3 regions of the Paenibacillus sp. FSL W7-1332 genome follow, and region 1 is predicted to be linked to each of the others. Evidence: riboswitches for the same ligand, from Rfam matches in the RefSeq annotation. Region 1 holds a riboswitch; each other region holds the start of a gene.
What was found. A riboswitch is a leader RNA that binds a small molecule or an ion and turns the genes downstream of it on or off. The one in region 1 is predicted to bind ZMP and ZTP.

Region 1 (7,024 bases):
ATAGGATCGCCCAATGCAGCCGAAATACCAATCAGTTCTTAGGCATTAGCGCAGAAGCACTTCTGGGACAGCATTTGGAAGCACTTATTGGAAAGGCCCAATTTGAGCTGATGATTCATCGGGATCTTCAGGCGATCGCCACGCCCGATTTACAGTATATCAATTTAACGATTCCGGTTGGGGATGATCCGGTTGCGTTTTTCGGAATTGTCCACGAAAGCGAAGGGTTGATACTGCTTGAATTGGAGCTGGTATCGGAAGATACCGTAGCCTTTACGGATGATTTTGAAAGGATACAGACGTTCTTCAGTCGCATGAAACGAACCGAGAATCGTGTGGAGGCGAGTCAAGTGGCTTGCGAGCTCGTGAAGGATATTCTCGGATATGACCGCGTGATGCTCTATGAGTTTGATGATCACTGGAACGGAAAAGTGGTTGCCGAAGCTAAAGAGCAGGAGCTGGAGCCTTTTTTGGGACACCATTATCCGGCATCGGATATTCCTAGGCAAGCCCGTGAACTGTATCTAAGAAATTGGCTGCGGACGATTGTTGATGTGAGTTATACGCCGGTTGAGATTATTCCTACGGTACAACCATTGACTGGCAAGCCATTGAATCTCAGTTTATCTGCGCTGCGGAGTGTATCTCCGCTTCATATCGAGTATCTTCATAATATGGGGGTTGGCGCGACAACCACGATTTCTCTTATCCATGACAACCAATTGTGGGGTTTGATTACTTGTCATCACTATAGTAGAAAATACGTATCCCACCGGACCCGCAACCTGTGCAACTTTCTGGGCTCCTTTTTCTCCAACGAGCTGTATCAACGACAGCAGCTCGACGATTATCAAACCGAGTTGAGGCTCAGAATTTTATCCGCCCGCATTACCGAAATTTTCATCGGCCAAACCGATGTATTCCATGTTATCGAACAGCTTGACAACGAGGAGCAGACCTTGCTCGATTTAATGAGCGCTACCGGGGCTGTCGTTTATTATCAAGATAATTTGATGCTGTACGGTACGACACCAACTTCGAAGCAAGTCATGGAGCTTGCCGGCTGGTTATCTGCCCAGGCCGAAGATTATACGTACCACAGTTCTGAACTCAGTGCCGAATATGAACCCGCTAAAGCTTATAAGGATATCGCATCAGGTGTATTGTATCTCGCTTTGTCACCAGGCCAACAAAATTATGTCATGTGGTTCAGGCCCGAGGTTGTTCAAATTGTGGATTGGGCCGGCGATCCGGCCAAAGCCATTATCCAAGAGGAGGATAAGGTCCGTTTATCTCCGCGTAAATCTTTCGAGAAATGGAGACAAGTGGTTGAGGGGACCTCATATTCTTGGAAGTCACAGGAGTTAAGCGTTCTCCCGCAATTGAAGTCGATCGTTCGCAAGCAGACGGATGATCAATTAAGGCAAGCAAAAGAACAGGCCATACAGAATGCGAGAATTTTCAGAGAGAACGAAGAACGGTACCTGCAGCTCATGGGCCTGTCGCCTGTCGCTTTCTTGTCACTGACAACGGCAGGTACCATTATGTATTGCAATGTGCAGGCCGAATCGCTGTTCGGTGCAAAGAAACCCGAAGAGCTGCTGCAGCTTGAGATATATAAGTTGGCTAGAGAAGATTCGCGAGTTGATCTGAGAGAGCAGATCAAACGGATGGAGCAGAATCAAACCCAGTTAGTATCCGGCAGCGGCAGGTTTGTTACGCTGGAGGGCAACGGGATCGAGCTTGAATTTATGCTGGCTGCTATTCATCAAGGGCGTAAATCCTCCATTATGGTGATTCTGAGAGAAGGTACGGCGGAAGATGGCCCGGATCGGGTATACTCCGATGTGCTGGATCAGCTTCAAAATTATGTGACAACAGACCCGCTGACCGAACTGCCCAATCCGCTGACTTTTGAAAAAGAACTGTCGATGGACTGGGAGGAATGTGTTCAGAATAAGCTGCCTTTAGCCTTGATGATGGTCGATATTGACGACTTCCGGGTATATAATACCCTTCATGGTTTATATGGCGGTGATTTATGTTTGCAATGGATAGCCGATGCCCTGAAAATTATTGGCGAACCCTACGGAGCGTCCATATCACGCTACGGTGGCGGGACCTTTATCCTGAAGCTGAAAAACGAAAGCCCCGAACGTACCTATGAATTGGCTGAGAAGATACGCCTTGGCGTGCTTGCACTCAGCATTCCCAAGGATCGCTCGGCAGAGGATGGGTTTATGACCGTTAGCGTGGGGGCGGCATGCCTTACACCAGCATCCATGTTAAAGTTCACGGATTTGATCGCGGAGACGGAGAAAGCGATGCATATTGCCAAGAGCAAAGGGAAGAACAGAGTCACGCTGTATGGATATGATGCGGATTAAACGGTAGATTCGAGTTTGTGTTACTCTCGGTAGTGCTAGAATAAAAAAACGATAGTTGACAGCAAAGAAAGCCCGACGCTCTCAATAAGGGAGCAAGCAGGCTTTTTTTGCTGAAAATGATAGAATGGACACTAAGGGTAGATTAAGATTGGGCGCTGGGGGTGCAGCATGACACGAAATATGCCGGCAAGGGAAGCTCGGGGCAGAAGAAAGCGTACCGTGATTTATGTGTTGGGGGTATTCATTGGAATCCTGTTAATTTATACGCTGTATGTGGGCATCACCATTTGGAATTATGCGCAAAGAACAGCCAATATCCCGTCTGATGCAGCCATCGTGCTGGGGGCTGCTGTATGGGAAGGGAAGCCATCGCCTGTTTTTCAGGGACGCATTGATCATGCGCTATGGCTGTATGACCGGCAGTACGTAGACAAGCTGATATTTACAGGGGGACGCAGTTCGGAGGATGAACTTGCCGAATCGGATGTTGCCAGGCAGTATGCCATCGAGCATGGTGTTCCGGAGAGTGACATCCTTGTCGAGACGGCTTCGACGATCACGGAGCAGAATCTGCACTTTGCCAATAAGGTAGGAGATTCAGCAGGACTGTCCTCTTACCTCATTGTAAGTGACCCGCTGCATATGAAGCGGGCGATGATGATGGCAGAAGATATGGGATTGGAAGCCAATCCTTCGCCCGCAGCCCGGAGCGCGTATCAGAGCCTGAGAAGCAAAGTTCCTTTTCTAATCAGAGAAGTCTTTTATTACATCGGTTATCAACTGGCATCACCATTCCGATAATATGTATGCGTTATAAAGCCGGTAAATGGATCGTAAAGGTTGTCCCATGATTGGGTATGCTCTCTACATTCATCGTACCGCCATGATTATGAATAATGTTCTTGGTAATCATCAGTCCGAGTCCCGTCCCGGTGTCTTTGGTCGTAACAAAGGGCTGTCCCAGGGATTGGATTTGTTCCTGCGTCATGCCAATCCCTTCGTCCTGCACGATGATTCGAACCTCTTGAGCGTTGTGCAAAATGTCCAAGGTAATGGTTCCCCCTTGATTCATCGCTTCCATGGCATTTTTCAGCAGATTGATGAACACTTGCTTGAGCTGGTTTACTTCACCCTGAACGAAGACCGGTGCCATCGGATAATGAGGGATGATCTCGATATTTTTGAGGGCTGCTTGAACCTTCATAAGGGTAATGATCTGTTCCATAATGGCAAACACGTCGATGGGTCCGCTGACATGAACGCTCTGCGGTTTCGAGAGCACCAGGAGTTCATTGACAATGAGTTCGATGCGTTTGAGCTCCGATTCAATGATTTCAAAATAGAGCTCGTTGCTTCGTTCCGCAGATCGCAGCAATTTTACGAATCCGTTAATCGAAGTTAAGGGATTCCGAATTTCATGGGCAATGCCGGCGGCCAACTGGCCGGCGGTGGTCAGCTTCTCGGATTGCATCACGCGATCTTCTTCCATCTGCTGCTCTGTGATGTCCTTGAAGATTCCGACCGCCGCTTTTTCGCCTTCATAATTTATGATCAACGTGAATCCCGTGACCATTTTCTCCTGCCCGTCCAGACAGCGTATCCGATAATCGACGCTTCCGATCTCTCCGCTCTCGGCATATTTTGCCCTGCGTTTCATCAGTTTGTTATGGTGCGATGCGTCGACTACCACGTCGGTTGAAATCCCGAGGACGTCACGGGGATGCGCAGCATTAACAAGTCTGAGCGCGGCAGGATTAACATAGTGGACAATGCCTTTTTTTGTTATGAGTACGGATAAGGGGAGTCCTTCCAACAGCTGCAAAAACGAATTTTCCTTCTCGTTTAGCTTCTGTTCCTTCAGCTCCAGCTGCTTCATAAGTTGTCTCAGCAAGGTTCGATCTTCAAACTGTACCAAGCAGCCACGGAAATTCTGCGCCAGCTCCTCCTTAACGCTGATACGTACACTGAGGTATACTTCACGATCGGATGGATGGTGGTAAACATATTCAAACTGGGTTATGGATTGCTGCTGATTTTGAGCGGCTCTTGCGTTCCAAACCACTTGATTCAATAAGGCGCGGATGCTGCTATCTTCTTGTGGCGCCCCGGCAGTTAACTCCTGCTGTGAATATCCCAATAGATCACTTAGTGCCGAATTGACCTTAAGAATCGAACCATCAAACGATATCAATGCCATTCCGATTACGGCTTGTTCAAAGGCAAAATCATGATTGGGGTTGGAATAGGGCAGCACAGCAAGTCTCCTTTCAAATATCTGACAGGAATGAATTTATCCATATTATATGTTGGACCCTATCATTCATCAATCCTTTAAAGCGATAGATCAATAACGAAATTTCTCGTTTTGGCGATAAATCCACCCTAAGAAGTGGCTTTCGCAATCGCTGAAGGATGCCATCGATATGCTGAAGTCTAAATCCTAATGTCGCCTTACGGTGATATTGCAATTAACGGGAAGATTAAGTATGATTTAAATAACAATGTATAGGTTTATGTGTAACTGGCGTAGCATGGGGGACCATGAGGGAGCACATAGATGACGACGGCCGTACGCCTGGGCAGAGGTAAGGGAAGCTTATTTCCCTTACCTCTTTATTATTTTCTGCTTTTTTTATAAGTCTCTGAAACTACGAAAAGGGGATAAAACAACGATGTTAAAAACGAAGAAAATACTGCTGCTAGGTTCGGGAGAACTCGGAAAAGAAGTCGTGATTGAGGCCCAGAGACTGGGTGTTGAAACCGTAGCGGTCGATCGTTATGCTGACGCTCCTGCCATGCATGTTGCCGATCACAGCCATGTCCTCGATATGCTGGATGGGGAGAAATTACGCGCAATCATCGAGCTAGAGAAGCCGGACCTGATCGTACCCGAAATCGAGGCGCTCGCTACTTCGGAGCTGGTTAGACTGGAGGAAGAGGGGTACCGGGTTATTCCTACTGCCAGAGCTGCGAAGCTTACGATGGATCGTGAAGGGATTCGCCGGTTGGCTTCCGAGGAGTTGGGACTGCCTACTGCAGGCTATCGATTTGCCGATACTTATGAGGAATTTAAACAGGCTGTCCTGGATATGGGCTTTCCGTGCGTGATAAAACCGCTGATGAGTTCCTCAGGCAAAGGCCAGAGTGTATGCCGCTGCGAAGGGGATATCGAGTCCTGCTGGAACATCGCGATGGAAGGCGGCCGCGTGCAGAACGGCAGAGTGATCATTGAGGAATTCATTACGTTCCAGTCAGAGATCACGCTTTTGACCGTTCGCTCCGTCAATGGAACAAGCTTCTGTGCGCCAATCGGTCATATTCAGGAGAGCGGGGACTATATCGAATCCTGGCAGCCGCACAACATGTCCGATGAGCAAATGGAGGAAGCTAAATATATTGCAAGGACGATTACCGACGAGCTTGGCGGATATGGATTGTTTGGTGTTGAATTGTTCCTTGCTGCGGATAAAGTGTATTTTAGCGAGGTGTCTCCGCGACCGCATGATACCGGCTTGGTTACGCTGGTGACGCAAAATTTATCTGAATTCGCGCTTCACGTCCGTGCCATTCTTGGTTTTCCAATCCCGGAGATCGAATTAATAACGCCGGGAGCCAGCCGTCCGCTGAAAGCTGCGCGAGAACTGGAGGACTACTCAATTACCGGTGCCGAGCAAGCACTGGCTGTTCCGAATACGCAGCTGCGCATTTTTGGGAAACCGGTGACCAAGGTTGGAAGACGGGTCGCAGTTGCGTTGTCAACCGCCTGCACATTAGAGGAAGCGCGTTCGCGTGCGAAGCAGGCTTTGGATGAGCTTGCTATTGAGGAAGCCTAATCATTACCGATTCTTAGGGTGGTGCATCCATAATCTCATGAAAAAAGATCAACCGATTTACCGGTTGATCTTTTTTTCATTGAAATGATTTCGCGGATCAAAATCCGGTATGAACCGTTCTGACCATAGTGACTTAGTTTTGTTAGTCGTTTGATGATAAATATGCAGAAATTTATGTTCTTTCATGATAAGATACACAAGAATACAAACGACCCTCACTCATTATAATGTTTTCAAGGCGCTGCTCTATAGGCTTTATAGCGTTATATTATCTAATAAATATATAGAGGAACGTTTAGTGACGGCATAGGAGAATCTACATGAGAGACATGACGCAAGGAAGTCCGATCAAGCTGATCATCATGTTTACGATCCCGCTTTTAATCGGAAATATTTTTCAACAATTTTATAATATGGCGGATACCCTGATCGTTGGGCGCACCATTGGTGTGAACGCACTTGCGGCCGTTGGCTCGACCGGCAGTATTTTGTTTTTTGTCATTGGCTTTGCCCAAGGCTTGACGGCAGGTTTATCCATCATAACGGCGCAGCGTTTTGGCGCCAAGGATATCGCGGGCGTTCGCAAAAGCGTGGGAACGAGTATATGGATTAGCCTTGTATTCACGGTTTTTCTGACCATTGTGAGTGTCATATTCACGAGGCCTGTCCTCGTCATGATGAACACGCCGGCAGAAATCCTGGATGATGCATATTCGTACTTAATCGTCATTAATTGGGGTGTTGGGGCAGCCGTGCTGTTCAACCTGCTGGCGAACCTGCTCAGAGCGCTTGGGGACAGCCGGA
Region 2 (7,024 bases), 2.6 Mb from region 1:
ATCATTCCCTCTAGTCAATTGACACCTGCACGAGTCATGTTTTATTCCATGAGTTTTTGACCTTATAACGGAATCGGATCTTCTTCTGCCCTGAACCTAGGTTTTCCATTCTCGCCTATATTGATGCTAACCGCGAAAGGACCTGACTGGGAAAATGAGAGCATAGCAATCTGGCCAGAATGTTCATAGCTCCTAAAAGGACCCCACCTGCATCAGGCGGGGTCCTTTTATCATAGGCTTCTTACGCGAAGGAAACTGTGATTAATATTTCATTTCAGCATAGAGAGGATATTGATCGGTAAGCTCAGCCACCAAACGGCCTGCTTTTTCGAGCGTTGCCTCGTCTTTCGGCTGCTTCAATGTCATGGCGATAATTTTCGCGATGTTCACCATCGCTTGCTCATCCATACCGCGGGAAGTAACCGCAGGGGTACCAATACGGATACCGCTCGTTACGAACGGGCTGGTCGGATCAAACGGGATGGCATTCTTGTTCACGGTAATCCCGATCGAGTCCAGAACCTTCTCCGCGTCTTTGCCGGTGATGTCCAGATTACGAGTATCCACTAGCATCAGGTGGTTATCGGTTCCGCCGGAAACGATGTTCAGGCCTTCCTCGATCAGGGTATCGGCCAGCACTTTCGCGTTCTTCACGACATTCTCTGCATACGTCTTGAAAGACGGATCCAAGGCTTCGCCAAGCGCAACGGCTTTGGAAGCAATCACATGCATGAGCGGGCCGCCTTGGGAGCCGGGGAATACCGCTTTATCGATCGCTTGCGCCCAAGCCTTTTTGCACAGAATCATACCGCCGCGAGGTCCGCGAAGCGTCTTATGCGTCGTGGTCGTTACAAAATGGGCATGCGGAACCGGATTCGGATGAAGACCTGCCGCAACGAGTCCTGCAATATGAGCCATGTCGACCATGAACAACGCGCCTACGTCATTGGCGATGGCAGCCAGCTTTTCAAAATCAATAATGCGAGGATAGGCACTTGCACCCGCCACGATCAGACGAGGGCGATGCTTGAATGCCGCTTTGCGGACTTCGTCGTAATCGATAAGGAACGTGTCTTCTTGCACGCCGTAGGCAACGAAATTGTACAGAAGGCCGGAAGCGTTAACCGGGCTTCCGTGAGTCAAATGGCCGCCATGGGCCAGGTTCATGCCGAGCACGGTATCTCCAGGCTTCAAAGCCGCCAAATATACCGCCATGTTCGCTTGGGCACCGGAGTGCGGCTGAACGTTGGCATGCTCGGCTCCGAACAATTCTTTGGCGCGGTCACGGGCGATATCTTCCACGATATCCACACGCTCACAGCCACCGTAATAGCGTTTGCCAGGGTAGCCTTCCGCATATTTATTCGTCAGCACCGTCCCCATTGCTTCCATAACCGCTTCGCTGACAATATTCTCAGAAGCAATCAACTCAATGTTGCTGCGTTGACGCTTCAGCTCCAAATCCATCGCTTCCAATACAGCCGGGTCACTCTTCCGCAAATGTTCCATCATGTTCATATCCTCCCATAATCCATCGTTATTTTTTCTTGCAAACTTAAAACTACAAGTTGTCATCATTAAAAAAGCGAGTTCTCATTCGAATCAATCGCACAGCGTGGAATCATCCCTCTGCTCGAGTCGGTACACCGCACGTTCTCCGCCGATCAGCTTGGGGCGGGTATAAGCCGCAGTTACGCGCGCCTCCCCGATATAACGCTCGGTCGGCCGGAATGGAACCGCCACTCTCCGCAAATGCATGCCGATCAGCGTCTCGCCGATATCGACACCCGCATGGGCTTCAATCGATTCCGCAAGGCAGGGCTCCTTCATGCTGCGGTAAGCTGCAGAAGCCATCGACCCGCCCGCACCCGGAATGGGAACTGCCGCCACTTCCGTCAAGCCCAGCCGCTCGAGCAGCTCGCGTTCCATGACAAGCGCACGGTTCAGATGCTCACAGCATTGATAGGCCACCGCGAAACCGAATTCCGCTTGAACCGCGGCAATGCCCTGGAGAAGCTGCTGCGCCGTTTCAAGAGCGCCGCCCGTACCGATTCGGCGTCCAACCACTTCACTGGTGCTGGCTCCGATGACCAGCACTTTACCCGGGCCTAAATCGGCCGCTTCGGCCAGTTCGCGGACAATACGCGCTGTCTGTTCGTTCAAGGAAACCTTGGAGATATCCGTCATGTCACAGTCCTCCCGATGATTTTTTCACAGAAGATGCTTCAATCCCATATCACGATAGCCGCAGCTGTATTACGCGTTCACTTATCGCGATTCATTCTTCAGGTAACGCTCCTCGATGGCCTTGATCTTGTTCACGCGGCCGACATGGCGCTCGCCATGACTGAAATCCGTCGTCAGCCATGCGCTGACGATTTCGGCAGCAAGTCCGGGACCGACGACACGCTCACCCAGCGCAATCACGTTGCTGTCGTTATGCTCGCGCGTCGCTTTAGCTGAGAACACATCATGTGTCAGCGCGCAGCGAATGCCCGGCACCTTGTTGGCCGCAATGCTCATGCCGATCCCCGTACCGCAGATCAGAATGCCGCGGTCCGCTTCACCCGAGACGACCTTCTCGCACACCGGAAGGGCATAATCGGGATAATCCACGGAGTCGGAACAGCCGCAGCCCAGATCCTCCACCTCGTGTCCAAGACCCCGAATGACTCCCACGATTTCCTCTTTCAGACGAATGCCGGCATGATCCGTACCCAATGCAATTTTCATCTATGAAAAACCCCCTCGTATGTTCGCTTTTGCGTTTTAGCTTGTTTCATTATAACCCAAATCGGGCGCAAAAGACGAAAAAAGAGCAGTCGGCGCACGTATAGTGCTCCAAATGCTCTTTGCCCAGGCGACCGGCCGTATATTCCGATGCTCCATCGTGGTTTCATCCACTTCGTCGCCAGTTACACCGGATCATTTGTTTTTCACCTTCATCTTAAAGCAATACCATGCGAAAGGCAAGTGGCTTTTTAGCCCAATGGCAGGCTTTATATCTCTAAAAGCTAGACTTAGTTATGCCGATCCGCTTCCAGCTTGTCCAAAAGACGGAACAACGCCGTCCGTATCTCTGCGGCCGTCGCTTCATATTCCTCCCGCGAGCCTCCAAAAGGGTCGGAGATATCGAAGCTCGGGATGCGCTGACGCAGCTCGATCAGACGCTCCCGGTCACGGTCGCTGACATCGTGGCCCAGAGATCTGGCCAGCTCAAGCGCTGCATACAGACTATCCTGCTCCCGCAGATCGTCCAGCACCCGGCGGTCATCCTCAACAAACTCTTTCAGCGTGTGCATCTTGTCAGCGGCGTGCGGGAACTGCCTTATAGCATACTGCTTATGCGACTGGGTCAGCGTCAGAATCAGATCCGCCCATTCCACCAGGTTCGCGGTCAACGGCTTGGACACCAAGCGTTCCTGGATATCCTGGTCTCGCAGGATGGATTCCGCATGATGGGACACCGGCATTCCGTCCACGGCCGAGACGCCGGCGGACTTCGTTTCCAGCGGAATGCCCCGTTGTTTGGCAAGCTTTCTCAGCATGCCTTCCGCCATTGGACTGCGGCAGGTATTTCCCGTGCAGACAAACAGTATATTTTTCACGGTCCGTTCCTCCCGTTCGTAGGTTCTTTGGGGCTATTGTAACAAATATTGCGTCAAAAAATAAACATGGTGCCAAAGATAACCAAAATCAGTCCGCCCAGCATTTCACCGTACTCCCCCAGCTTATTGCTTACCTGACGGCCAAGCAGCAAACCGAGAATGGACAGCAAACCGCCCACGACCCCGAAGGAAATTACGATTAACAGCACATCATCCACAAACATTCCGAGCGAAACGCCTACCGAGAAGGAGTCGATGCTGACGCTAAGCGAAAACAGCAGCATGCCTAAAAATGCGGTAGGATGTATTCGCTGCCCTTCTCCGCCCCGCAGGGCGTTATACATCATATGCCCGCCCAATAAAAGCAGCAGCCCGCCGGCAGCAAGCCCTGTGACGTGGCCCAGTAACATGCCAACGTAGCGGCCGGCAAATAAGCCCAGCAGCGGCATCAGCATGTGAAACAACGCGATCATGAAGCTGATGCCCAGCATATGGCCTAAGCGCATACCGCCTCTCATTCCAACTCCGATTCCAAGCGAAAATGCGTCTAGCCCGAGTGCAATTGCCATCAGCAGAATCGCCGCAAGCTGTCCCGATTGGACAGACGCCTCCAGCATGCCCATTCCCCCAAGTCCCATGGTCTTGTACACCATATGCGGACAAGGGGTAAATGATGCCAACAGCGTTCATGCGGCTGCTTTAATTCACGTCGATGATGTGGTGTCCCGCGGCCTTCAGCAGCCGGTTCATGACGGCTGCTCCGAGGCCCTGCTCCGGGCACGCTTCGGCCAGGATGAAGGTTGCGCCTTCGTCATCGAACCGGCGCAGGCCGGCGTACAGCCGGCGGGCCGCTTCCTCCGGCGCGGCCAGGCTGCCGAGCGAGACGGCAATGTCTGCGCGGTAGTGACCGATGTGCTCGTCGAACGACAGCACGCCGGTCACCTCCCCGCGCCGGGCAGCCGCCTCAAGCTCGGCCGCGATGCGTGCCGAAACGGCGTCGGCACGCGGGCCCTGCACCACGCACATCGCACCCTTCGGTGCGTAGTGCGTGTACTTCATGCCCGGCGAGCGCGGCGCCGGGCTCTCCGCCTCCCCGGCGGCGCGATGCAGCGCCGGGTCCATGCGCACGCTTGCCGCAACGGCGGCAAGCTGCTCGGCCGTGACGCCGCCCGGGCGGAGCACCGTGACGGCGCCGTCTTCGCCGACTTGCACCACCGTCGACTCGACGCCCACCCCGGCAGGGCCGCCGTCGAGGACGCCGTCGATCGCCCCGGCCAAATCCTCCAGGACATGGCTGGCCAGCGTCGGGCTTGGCCGACCGGAACGGTTCGCGCTCGGCGCAGCCAGCGGACGCCCGGCCGCGCTGATCAAGGCTAGCGCCACGTTGTGATCCGGCATCCGCACGGCAACGGTATCGAGCCCCGCCGTCACACGAGGGGATACGGCACCCGGTTTTACGGGCAGCACCAGCGATAGCGGCCCAGGCCAGAACCTTGCCATCAACGCCCTTTCTGTCTCATTCACACGACGGACCAAACCGTCAAGCTGAGTAAGCTCCGAAATATGCACGATCAATGGATTGTCAGACGGCCGGCCCTTCGCGGCAAAAACACGCTCGACTGCTTCCGTATTACCGGCGTCTGCACCAAGCCCGTAGACTGTTTCCGTCGGAAAGGCCACCGTTCCGCCCCGCTCGAGCACCTGCCCCGCTTCCTCCAGCGCCTGCTTCGCCTCCTTCTCCAAACTCAAGCTCTCCCTGGAAAGTGAGCTCGATACATGCCACACCTGGGTTGAATTTGCAGCAGCCTGGCGGAAGCCGTTATCCCGCTGCTGGCTAGGTTCCATGCCATTCCCGTTCTGTTCCATTCCTATCCCAAACTTTCTGTATATGAAATATATAAACTCCAACGCGTGTGTTGCCTACGCCCCAAAATAAAAAGCGCTTTTCGTTCTTCAGTCCCGTGCCGGTTCCCATTCAAACCAGTCGCGCCAAAGAGAAAGCACTCTTCTAGAGGTTGTTCAAAAAATCCGCTTTTGATAAGAAAACCAATCGAGGTCAATTCAGAGCTGAGCGACCGCGATTCGGAAGTAGGTTTTCTTGCGATATAGAATTCCATCAACTCCGTTGATAACTTATAAATCCTATATCTAACACGAAGCGAATCAGGAAGCAGCTCGGCATCGAATCTTGAATTCATCCGGGCCTAAGCAGATGCTTTCGATGGCGTTTGCTGAAAATCCGACTTTTTGAACTCGCACTTCTACTTCAAAGTTTATCATACCCGATCAGGATTGAAAATCAACTCGCTTATAATCCTAGAACAAGCTTACCACCCAGTTCCAAATGCCAAGGAACATATCCCACAAGAAGAAGCGGACCTCCGGTTCACTGTCGCCTGCATTCTTCGGAACTTCCTCTTGGGAAGCCTCGCCGGCCTCTGCTGAAACCGTTTGGATACCTGCGTCAACAGGCTGCGCCGCCGCATCCCCGCTGCCACCATCGATGAAACAAAGCGGCGGGAACAAGACGCACCACCAGTTCTGCCCTTGACCTTCGCCTAACGTAATCCGCAGCGCATCGTAATCGCCAGCCGGATAAACCGTGCCCCCGTATAACTTCGTCGGGAACGGCACAACACCAAGCTCTACGGTGTAACTGTACGTAATCCCTCTTTTCTTCAACTCTTCACTCACCAATTGGCGGATTTCCGGAAGATGCTGCCGGGTTAATTCTTTGGCGTCTTCCAGGCTTTGCGGGTTCTCCAGCTGCAGGACCCAGAGCTGCATTTGCTCAACGACCGAATCACGAATCTCTCTTTTGACCAGCTGATCGGACGGGCTATCGGAATTCGCCAGTATGCGAAGTCGTATCGATTCCTGAGGGATCGGACCGCCAACAACGGAAGCATCAATCTGCTGTCCTTCCCAAGCCATGATGACCATAAACATACAGGATAAGAGCACAACCATTTTCTTCACGATAATACGGAGGGTTTCACTAACATTTTTCATCTCGGACAACCGCCTCTCTATGAACGAAACTCTATGATGCTATCAGTATGTCCGCAGGCAAAAGATATAAACGTTGAATCTAGCAATTTCGATAAAAAATCATAGATTGGTGCAGCATGAACCAAAAAAAGATGCGATCCCCAGTCGGAATCGCATCTTCGTTAAGATCGGTTATTCAGTTCGTCTCCGTGATTATTGAGCTTCCCGCAAAGAAAAGTTTACGCCTGCTTAGAAGCGGCCGGACGATAGGCATGCGGATCCGGCATATCTTCCTCCACTTCCTGGCCATGCAGCTTGACGCTCATGGCTACTCCCAGACTGGCCATGCTGATCACAAGGGAAGTTCCCCCGTAACTGATAAAGGGCAGCGTAATCCCTGTCAGCGGCATTAAACCGATAAACAT
Region 3 (7,024 bases), 170 kb from region 1:
AAAATCTCTCGAATTTCGCGCCCAGCAGTCCAATGAAGAATGCCGGCAGAACCGAGCCCTGATACCCTACGACCGGAATGAAATCAAAAATCATGAGTGCCTCAGCCGAGCCGTTCGCCACGCTGTACGCGTTGGGAAGAGCCGGGTTCACCAGCATCAGACCAAGGACGATACCGAGCACCGGGCTGCCCCCGAACACTCTAAATGCGGACCAGGCCACCAAGGCCGGCAAGAAAGCGAAAGCCGTATCCGTCAATACCTGGGTGAAGAGCAGAAAATTAGGCGAGATATCATCCGGTGTCGCACCAAACCAGGCAAGCACGGTGTCCTGGGTCAGAAGTCCCCGTAATCCCATGAACAAGCCAGTGGCGACCAGTACCGGGATAATCGGCACAAACACATCACCGAACGTACGAATCGCCCGCTGAAACGGATTCCCCGACTTTTTAGCCTGAGATTTCAGTTCTTCCTTGCTTGTGCTCTCCATTCCCAGGGATTCGACCGCTTCAAAAATCTGATTGACGGTTCCTGTTCCGAAAATGACCTGATATTGGCCGGAGTTGAAAAAAGCGCCTTTGACCTTATCAATATTTTCGACCTTCTTCTGGTCAATCTTCTTCTGATCGTGAACCATAATTCGCAGTCTCGTAGCACAGTGAGCAAAGGAAGCGATGTTCTCCCTGCCGCCGATGGCTTCCACTACCTGCCTTGCAATTTTCCGATTATCCGCTGCCATGTTCATTCATCCCCTTCTATATCTTTTACGGCTTGGGCAAGATCCCACTTCTTGACCTTCAAGCCGGCGCTGCCGTTTGTTGCGAAAAATCGTATATGACGGCTGTCCCGTTTTGGAAATATCCGACTCGTAAATACCTCTTCGCCATCATTAACGAACACCTCTGCCGAAGAAATATCCACAAAAAGATGAAATTTGATCGAGTTTGCTTTGGCATGCAGCATGCAGGTTCGTGTCGTACCGTAATCACTTACAATCGTTGCACCCGATGATGAGCGATCCAGTGTAACCTTTTGCCTGAGAGCGTCATACCAGATGACCGTCCGCTCCGTTTCGCTTGCTCGAAATTCAATGCCAACGGCGTCCGCTTCGATCGCATGGAACTCGCATATCATCTCGAATACGGTCCCCTCAACTCCTGCATAACTCTTCACTTCGCTGTAAAGTGTATCCGCTGCTTCCATGGCCTTATCGCGGAGCACTTCCAACTCGGGGACCGGCTGCTGAATCAGCTTGCCCTCACGGAACGAGAGCGAACGCGGAAGAGTCAAACAATGCGCCCAGCCATGCGAGTCGGTTGGATAGACGACCTCCGGCATACCCATCCAGCCTACCATGATGCGCCGGTCTTGCTCGTCCAGCATGGTCTGCGGTGCGTAAAAATCAAAACCTCTGTCCAGTTCGTAAAAGGAGCCGTGTTCAAACTCCAGCGTGCCCCGATCCAGCGGCTTGCCCGAGATGTAGCCGGATTGGTAAATGTTCCGGTATTCGTCGTCTTGCGGACTCAGCCCCTGCGGCGAAAACAGCAGCACGCCCCGTCCTTCCAGTTCAAAATAATCGGGGCACTCCCACATATAGCCGAAATGTTCAAGACGGGTTTGGATTTCCCCTTTGCAGGTCCAATCCAGCAAATCCGGTGATTCATATACGACAGCCGTTCCTGTCTTATCGCCCCTTTGGGCGCCGATAACGAACCGGTACATGTCTTCGTCTTTCCATACCTTCGGATCCCGAAAATGCTCGGTATATCCGTCCGGCACATGGTCGATCAGCGGCTTATCGAGCTTCGTGACCGATCCACCGCGGTTCATCACGGCCATGCATTGATAAGATTGCCTGTTCCATTCCTCATCCCGGGCATTTCCGGTATACATCAGATACAGTTTGTCGTCTTTCACGATTCCGCTGCCCGAGTAAGCGCCATAAGCATCCTGCGGGTGGCCAGGTTCAATGGCGATGCCTTGGTTTTGCCAATGCACGAGGTCTTTCGAGGATGTATGGTACCAGTATTTCAAGCCGTGATACGTACCCAGCGGAAACCATTGATAAAATAAGTGATATTCCCCGTTATAATAAGAAAACCCGTTAGGGTCATTCAGCAAGCCCATGATGGGCTGTATGTGAAACCTCTGCCTCCATTCGCTTAATTTCACTTTCTCCTTTAAGGAGGAAAGCTCTTCGGGAGAAGCCTGATCCAGGCGTCGGTATTTCAGTTCTCTGTCCATATCTCTTCTCCTTATAAATGGGCTAACTAAAAAAACAATCTGATCATGCTATGCGTGAACATCAGCCTAACTCACCTGTAGTGGAACCGGTTCCAATCAGGAGTAAAAATAATGAACTCAGCTCCAATACCAGGCAAAAGCAGTATTGGAACCGGTTCCGTTTTTTTCAGTATAAAATACCTATTTTAGATTGTCAACGCTTTCGCGATGAATCATATCGCAGCTCATAACCGTCAGGAAATCCACAGGCTCGTCGTTGACCAGCTTCATTATATGCTGTGCGGCGAGATGGCCCGCTTGGGAATATCCATATTTAACCGTTGTCAATCCAGGATGAATCACCTCGGTTACGTCGTATCCGCCAAATCCGGTAACGGAGAGTTCGTTCGGAATTTGAATGCCCTTCATATGAGCCGCTTTCATAACGCCTAACGCGATATTGTCAGTAGCGCAAACCACGGCAGTTGGCAGCGTTCGGTTCGACTCAAAAATGGACCATGCGGTCTTTACACCATCCGACATCTTAAATCCACTCTCATAGAGATCCGCTTTTGCCTCACTATCCTCGCTTACCGCTTTCAGAAACCCTTCCTTCCGCTGAACTCCGACAGCAACGTCTTGTTCCGTCACCCCGATATAGGCAATATGGCGATGTCCCTTGGACAGCACATACCGGCCCATGTCATAACCCGCGGCATAGTCGTTATAAATCATGCTGTGAACATCCTTATGCTGCTGTCCTAACAGGATGACAGGGATGCCGATCTCTTGAATCGCGGCAAGATGGGTATCCGTCACTTGAGTCGCAAATAAAATAATGCCAGATATTTTTTGCCTGGCGAGATCATACAGCGCTTCAATCTCCCTGGTTAAGTCCTGGCTTGCATTGATAATAAGAAGCTGATAACCGTGTTTCCTTAATTCTTCGTCCATGCCGGCAACGGTCTGCGATGCTGAGAATGAATCCAGACGCGGTACAATGGTGCCGATCATGCTGGTTTTCTTCGCTTTCAAGCTCTGTGCAAACGAATTCGGAATATAACCGGTTTCCTGAATGACCAGCTCAATTTTTTGGCGTGTTGCATTGCTGACGGAACCTCCGTTCAAGAAACGGGAGACCGTGCTTTTGGCAACCCCGGCTTTTTTGGCAATATCTGCAATCGTGTTTTTCATTCGGTGCTCCCGGGAGCCGCTTGCGGCGCTGCAACGAACAGTTGTTCCTCCACAGCTCCTAGTTGGGCAGCACAATGGATCATGTTTCGTTTGTGCATGAATCTCTCCCCTTCGTTTTCGCTTTTTCCTAACTATACCATGACGTCCAGGCATCCGTGAAATGGAGACTCCAAGCCTATTATGGCAGGAGCCATATCTTTTCCAAGCTCCAGACTCTTACTAGGAATGAACCGATTCGAAGGGGATTTATTCATGGGCGCATCTTAATTCATATGCAAATTGTCTGTGGTTTTCCTTCAGGCTTGCACGGTTCGCTCGGCCGATTCGACGGTATGCTTCAGCAATGTAGCAATCGTAACGGGGCCGACACCTGCCGGTACCGGTGTAATCGCAGATGCCACCTTCGCGCAGGCTTCATAATCGCAGTCGCCGATATTCCCTTTATTGTAGCCGGCATCCAATACAACGGCACCCGGCTTAATCCAGCTCCCTTGAATGAAATTAGGTTTGCCTACGGCCGCAACCACGATATCCGCCTGGGACACAAGCTCCCCGAGGTTCCTCGTTCTCGAGTGGCAGATCGTAACGGTAGCATTGCGATTGAGCAGCATCATCGATACCGGCTTACCCAGAATCGGACTGCGTCCGACCACCACGGCATGCTTCCCTTCGATCGGCAGATCATAATAATCCATAATCGCAATAATCGCGGCAGGCGTACAAGACGGATAATCGGCAAAACCAAACGCATTTTGCGAGAAACCGAGCGTGGTTACTCCATCCACGTCTTTTTCAATGGCTATGGCATCAAAAGCCGCCCGTTCATCGATATGATGCGGTACCGGATGCTGCAGCAGAATACCGTGGACATTCGGATCCTCGTTCAGCTCTTGTATCGCGGCGATCAGCTCCTCAGTCGAGGTCGAGGTCTCCAGCACCACTTTCTTGGATATGATGCCAAGCCGCTCGCAAGCATTTCCCTTCATCCGTACATAGGTCGCCGAAGCAGGATCATCGCCAACCAGAATCGTTGCCAGACAAGGCGTTATCCCGTGCTGCTTCAATTCCTGTACCTTCACCGCCAGCTTTGCCTTAATATCATCGGATACCTTTTTTCCATCCAAAATTACGGGTTCCTTACTCATGCTAATCCGCTCCTTCGCCATTGTATTAAAAACATAAAGAGGCAAGGCGACTAATCGTCTCCTTACCTCTTGCCCAGGCGTACGGCATATGATCCTATGTGCTCCCTCTTGGTACCCCAAGCTACGCCAGTAACACACAGATAACTTTTTTTAAATATACCACGACTTTGGACTTCGCGCTACCGGTCATGAAGTTCACCTATTAAATCGTAATCTTTTTGATTAATTTGCAAGAATCGAGTATGTTGCCGATGGTACAAGCATAGAATGTCCTAAGAACAATTCGCTCCAGGAGGCCTTGAATGAAATATCCGGTAATCTTCAAAATGCTGCCCTTCATGATTCCGCTTGTCTTCGTGATACCGGTCTTGACGATATGGCTGCAGAACGATTCAAGTCTAATATCAAGCCGTGACATACAGCAGGTAAAAACGGTTTTTACGGGCATTTTCCTTGAGGCGCTTCCTTTTGTGCTGCTTGGAGTGCTGCTGTCGTCCCTTCTTCAGCTGTTCGTTAAAGAACAGTGGGTGCGTCGGATCACGCCCAAAAACCCGGTCATCGGCGTCCTGTTCGCTTCCATGCTGGGGATCGTGTTTCCCATCTGTGAATGCGGGATGATCCCGGTCGTCCGAAGGCTGATGCTTAAGGGGATGCCTGCCTACATCGCTGTAACCTTTATTCTCAGCGGACCTATCCTGAACCCCATTGTGTTCGCTGCGACGTTCATGGCCTTCCGCTCGCATCCCGAAGTGACGATCGGCCGGATGGGACTGGCTTTTGCAGTCGCGATAACGGTAGGTTTGCTTGTCTATGTTTTTTCAAGGAACAACCCGCTCAAGCGTTCCTTACAAGAGTTTTCCGAACAAGATTCCGCCGTTGGTGAACGCAAGCTGCACGAGCATCCCAAAACCTGGAGAAGCCTGTTTGTCCACGCCGGAGACGAATTGATCGAAATGGGCAAATACCTGGTTCTTGGCGCATTCCTGACAGCCTGCATCCAATCCTTCATTCCTAGAGAAGAGCTGCTGGCATTGGGGAACGGTCCCACCGCTTCTTACCTGTTCATGATGGGGTTTGCTTTCATCCTGTCCCTCTGCTCGACTTCGGATGCCTTTGTAGCATCGGCGTTCACGCACACCTTTACCGTAGGTCCGCTCGTATCCTTCCTCGTGCTCGGCCCGATGCTGGATTTCAAAAGCTTGCTCATGCTGTCGACTACCTTCAAGACTAAATTCGTGATCGGTTTAAGCCTGCTGGTAATGACACTTGTCTTTATCGGCTCTGTAGCCGTCAACGCTCTTTTGGGTGGATAGCTGCCTAAGGATGAAAGATTGACGAAAAACCAAACGAGATTACCGGGACCGTTTAGGATCATCAGGTATCCGCTTGAGATTGGAGGTGATTGGGAGGATGAAGTCCAGTTTGAGGATACGGATTCACTATACGCTCCGGTCGCTGCTTGTTGCGGCTCTCGCCGCTTATATCATGCATCTGAATGCTTCAGATGCGCTCGAATTTTACCTAGCGCCTCATATGCAGACCCTGCTGCTTCTCTGCCCGGTTCCGTTGTTGTTCATTGCATTCGGGATGATGTGGCATTCCCTTGCGGGCGATTCCGGAGAGGTATGTGATTGCGAGCATCCCCTGCCTGCCGGCCTTGTCAAAAACGTAACGGTATACGGGTTATTCACGGTGCCGCTGCTGTTTGGCCTGCTCCTGCCGGACCAAGCCCTGGGCAGCGATATGGCAGCCAAAAAAGGAATGATCTACACCTATCCGAATCCCGATGTACGGCGTAAGACCGATGACCGCAACACCGCCGCCTTTTCAGGCACGGATAAGCGATTACCCGGCATGGATCAAGAAGCAGAAGAAAATATTGCATTGAACGAACGATTCGTTGCCAAGGACATCTATAGTGTGGAGTTTGCAGAGCTTGCCAAGCGCTTATATACGCTGCCCGTCATTAAGGTGGAACCGGACATTTTCTCGGAAACCGTCGGGGCCATGGATATGTACAAAGAGCATTTTCAAGGAAAAACCATCTCGGTGCAAGGGTTCGTCTTCCGCGACGGAAAGATGAATGAGGATACCTTTGCCGTTAGCCGATTCCTCGTGATGTGCTGCACGGCAGACGCCGTACCGTTCGGGGTTCTTGTGCGCGGCACGAATGCTGCGTCGTTCGCTGATGATACGTGGGTCCAGATTGATGGCACGATCCAGGTCGCCACCTTGAATGGTAAAGAGACGCTGCAAATTCAAGCGAAGCGGATTCAGCCGATCGAGCAGCCGGCGTCCCCGTACATTTTCACGAATCCGGACTCCGTCGCGGAGTTTGACGAGCTGTATTCGAATGATAACGAGACCAAGGAGGAAATCAATTAATGAACAAGATACCCGTTGTATTGATTAGCGGATTTTTGGGAAGCGGCAAAACCACGCTGCTGCTCAGACTGCTGGAATAT

Region 2: linked by a shared signal. The riboswitch ahead of rpiB (ribose 5-phosphate isomerase B) and the one ahead of purT (phosphoribosylglycinamide formyltransferase 2) in region 1 are both predicted to bind ZMP and ZTP.
Region 3: linked by a shared signal. The riboswitch ahead of MKX98_RS20440 (tetrahydrofolate dehydrogenase/cyclohydrolase catalytic domain-containing protein) and the one ahead of purT (phosphoribosylglycinamide formyltransferase 2) in region 1 are both predicted to bind ZMP and ZTP.

The regions. Positions count from the first base shown of each region.
Region 1 is NZ_CP150209.1:4,398,119-4,405,142, reverse strand. Features, by position in the region: gene MKX98_RS19590 (diguanylate cyclase) at 1-2,387, shown strand, start outside; gene MKX98_RS19585 (YdcF family protein) at 2,556-3,188, shown strand; gene MKX98_RS19580 (ATP-binding protein) at 3,199-4,641, opposite strand; ZMP/ZTP riboswitch at 4,895-4,975, shown strand; gene purT (phosphoribosylglycinamide formyltransferase 2) at 5,060-6,220, shown strand; gene MKX98_RS19570 (MATE family efflux transporter) at 6,541-7,024, shown strand, end outside.
Region 2 is NZ_CP150209.1:6,974,823-6,981,846, forward strand. Features, by position in the region: gene glyA (serine hydroxymethyltransferase) at 262-1,512, opposite strand; gene MKX98_RS31750 (TIGR01440 family protein) at 1,603-2,187, opposite strand; gene rpiB (ribose 5-phosphate isomerase B) at 2,269-2,733, opposite strand; ZMP/ZTP riboswitch at 2,848-2,929, opposite strand; gene MKX98_RS31760 (low molecular weight protein arginine phosphatase) at 3,021-3,608, opposite strand; gene MKX98_RS31765 (manganese efflux pump) at 3,662-4,225, opposite strand; gene MKX98_RS31770 (L-threonylcarbamoyladenylate synthase) at 4,308-5,474, opposite strand; gene spoIIR (stage II sporulation protein R) at 5,925-6,620, opposite strand; gene MKX98_RS31780 (FtsW/RodA/SpoVE family cell cycle protein) at 6,839-7,024, opposite strand, start outside.
Region 3 is NZ_CP150209.1:4,572,626-4,579,649, forward strand. Features, by position in the region: gene MKX98_RS20425 (sucrose-specific PTS transporter subunit IIBC) at 1-742, opposite strand, end outside; gene MKX98_RS20430 (sucrose-6-phosphate hydrolase) at 739-2,241, opposite strand; gene MKX98_RS20435 (LacI family DNA-binding transcriptional regulator) at 2,422-3,414, opposite strand; gene MKX98_RS20440 (tetrahydrofolate dehydrogenase/cyclohydrolase catalytic domain-containing protein) at 3,711-4,559, opposite strand; ZMP/ZTP riboswitch at 4,624-4,703, opposite strand; gene MKX98_RS20445 (permease) at 4,862-5,872, shown strand; gene MKX98_RS20450 (TIGR03943 family protein) at 5,970-6,944, shown strand; gene MKX98_RS20455 (GTP-binding protein) at 6,944-7,024, shown strand, end outside.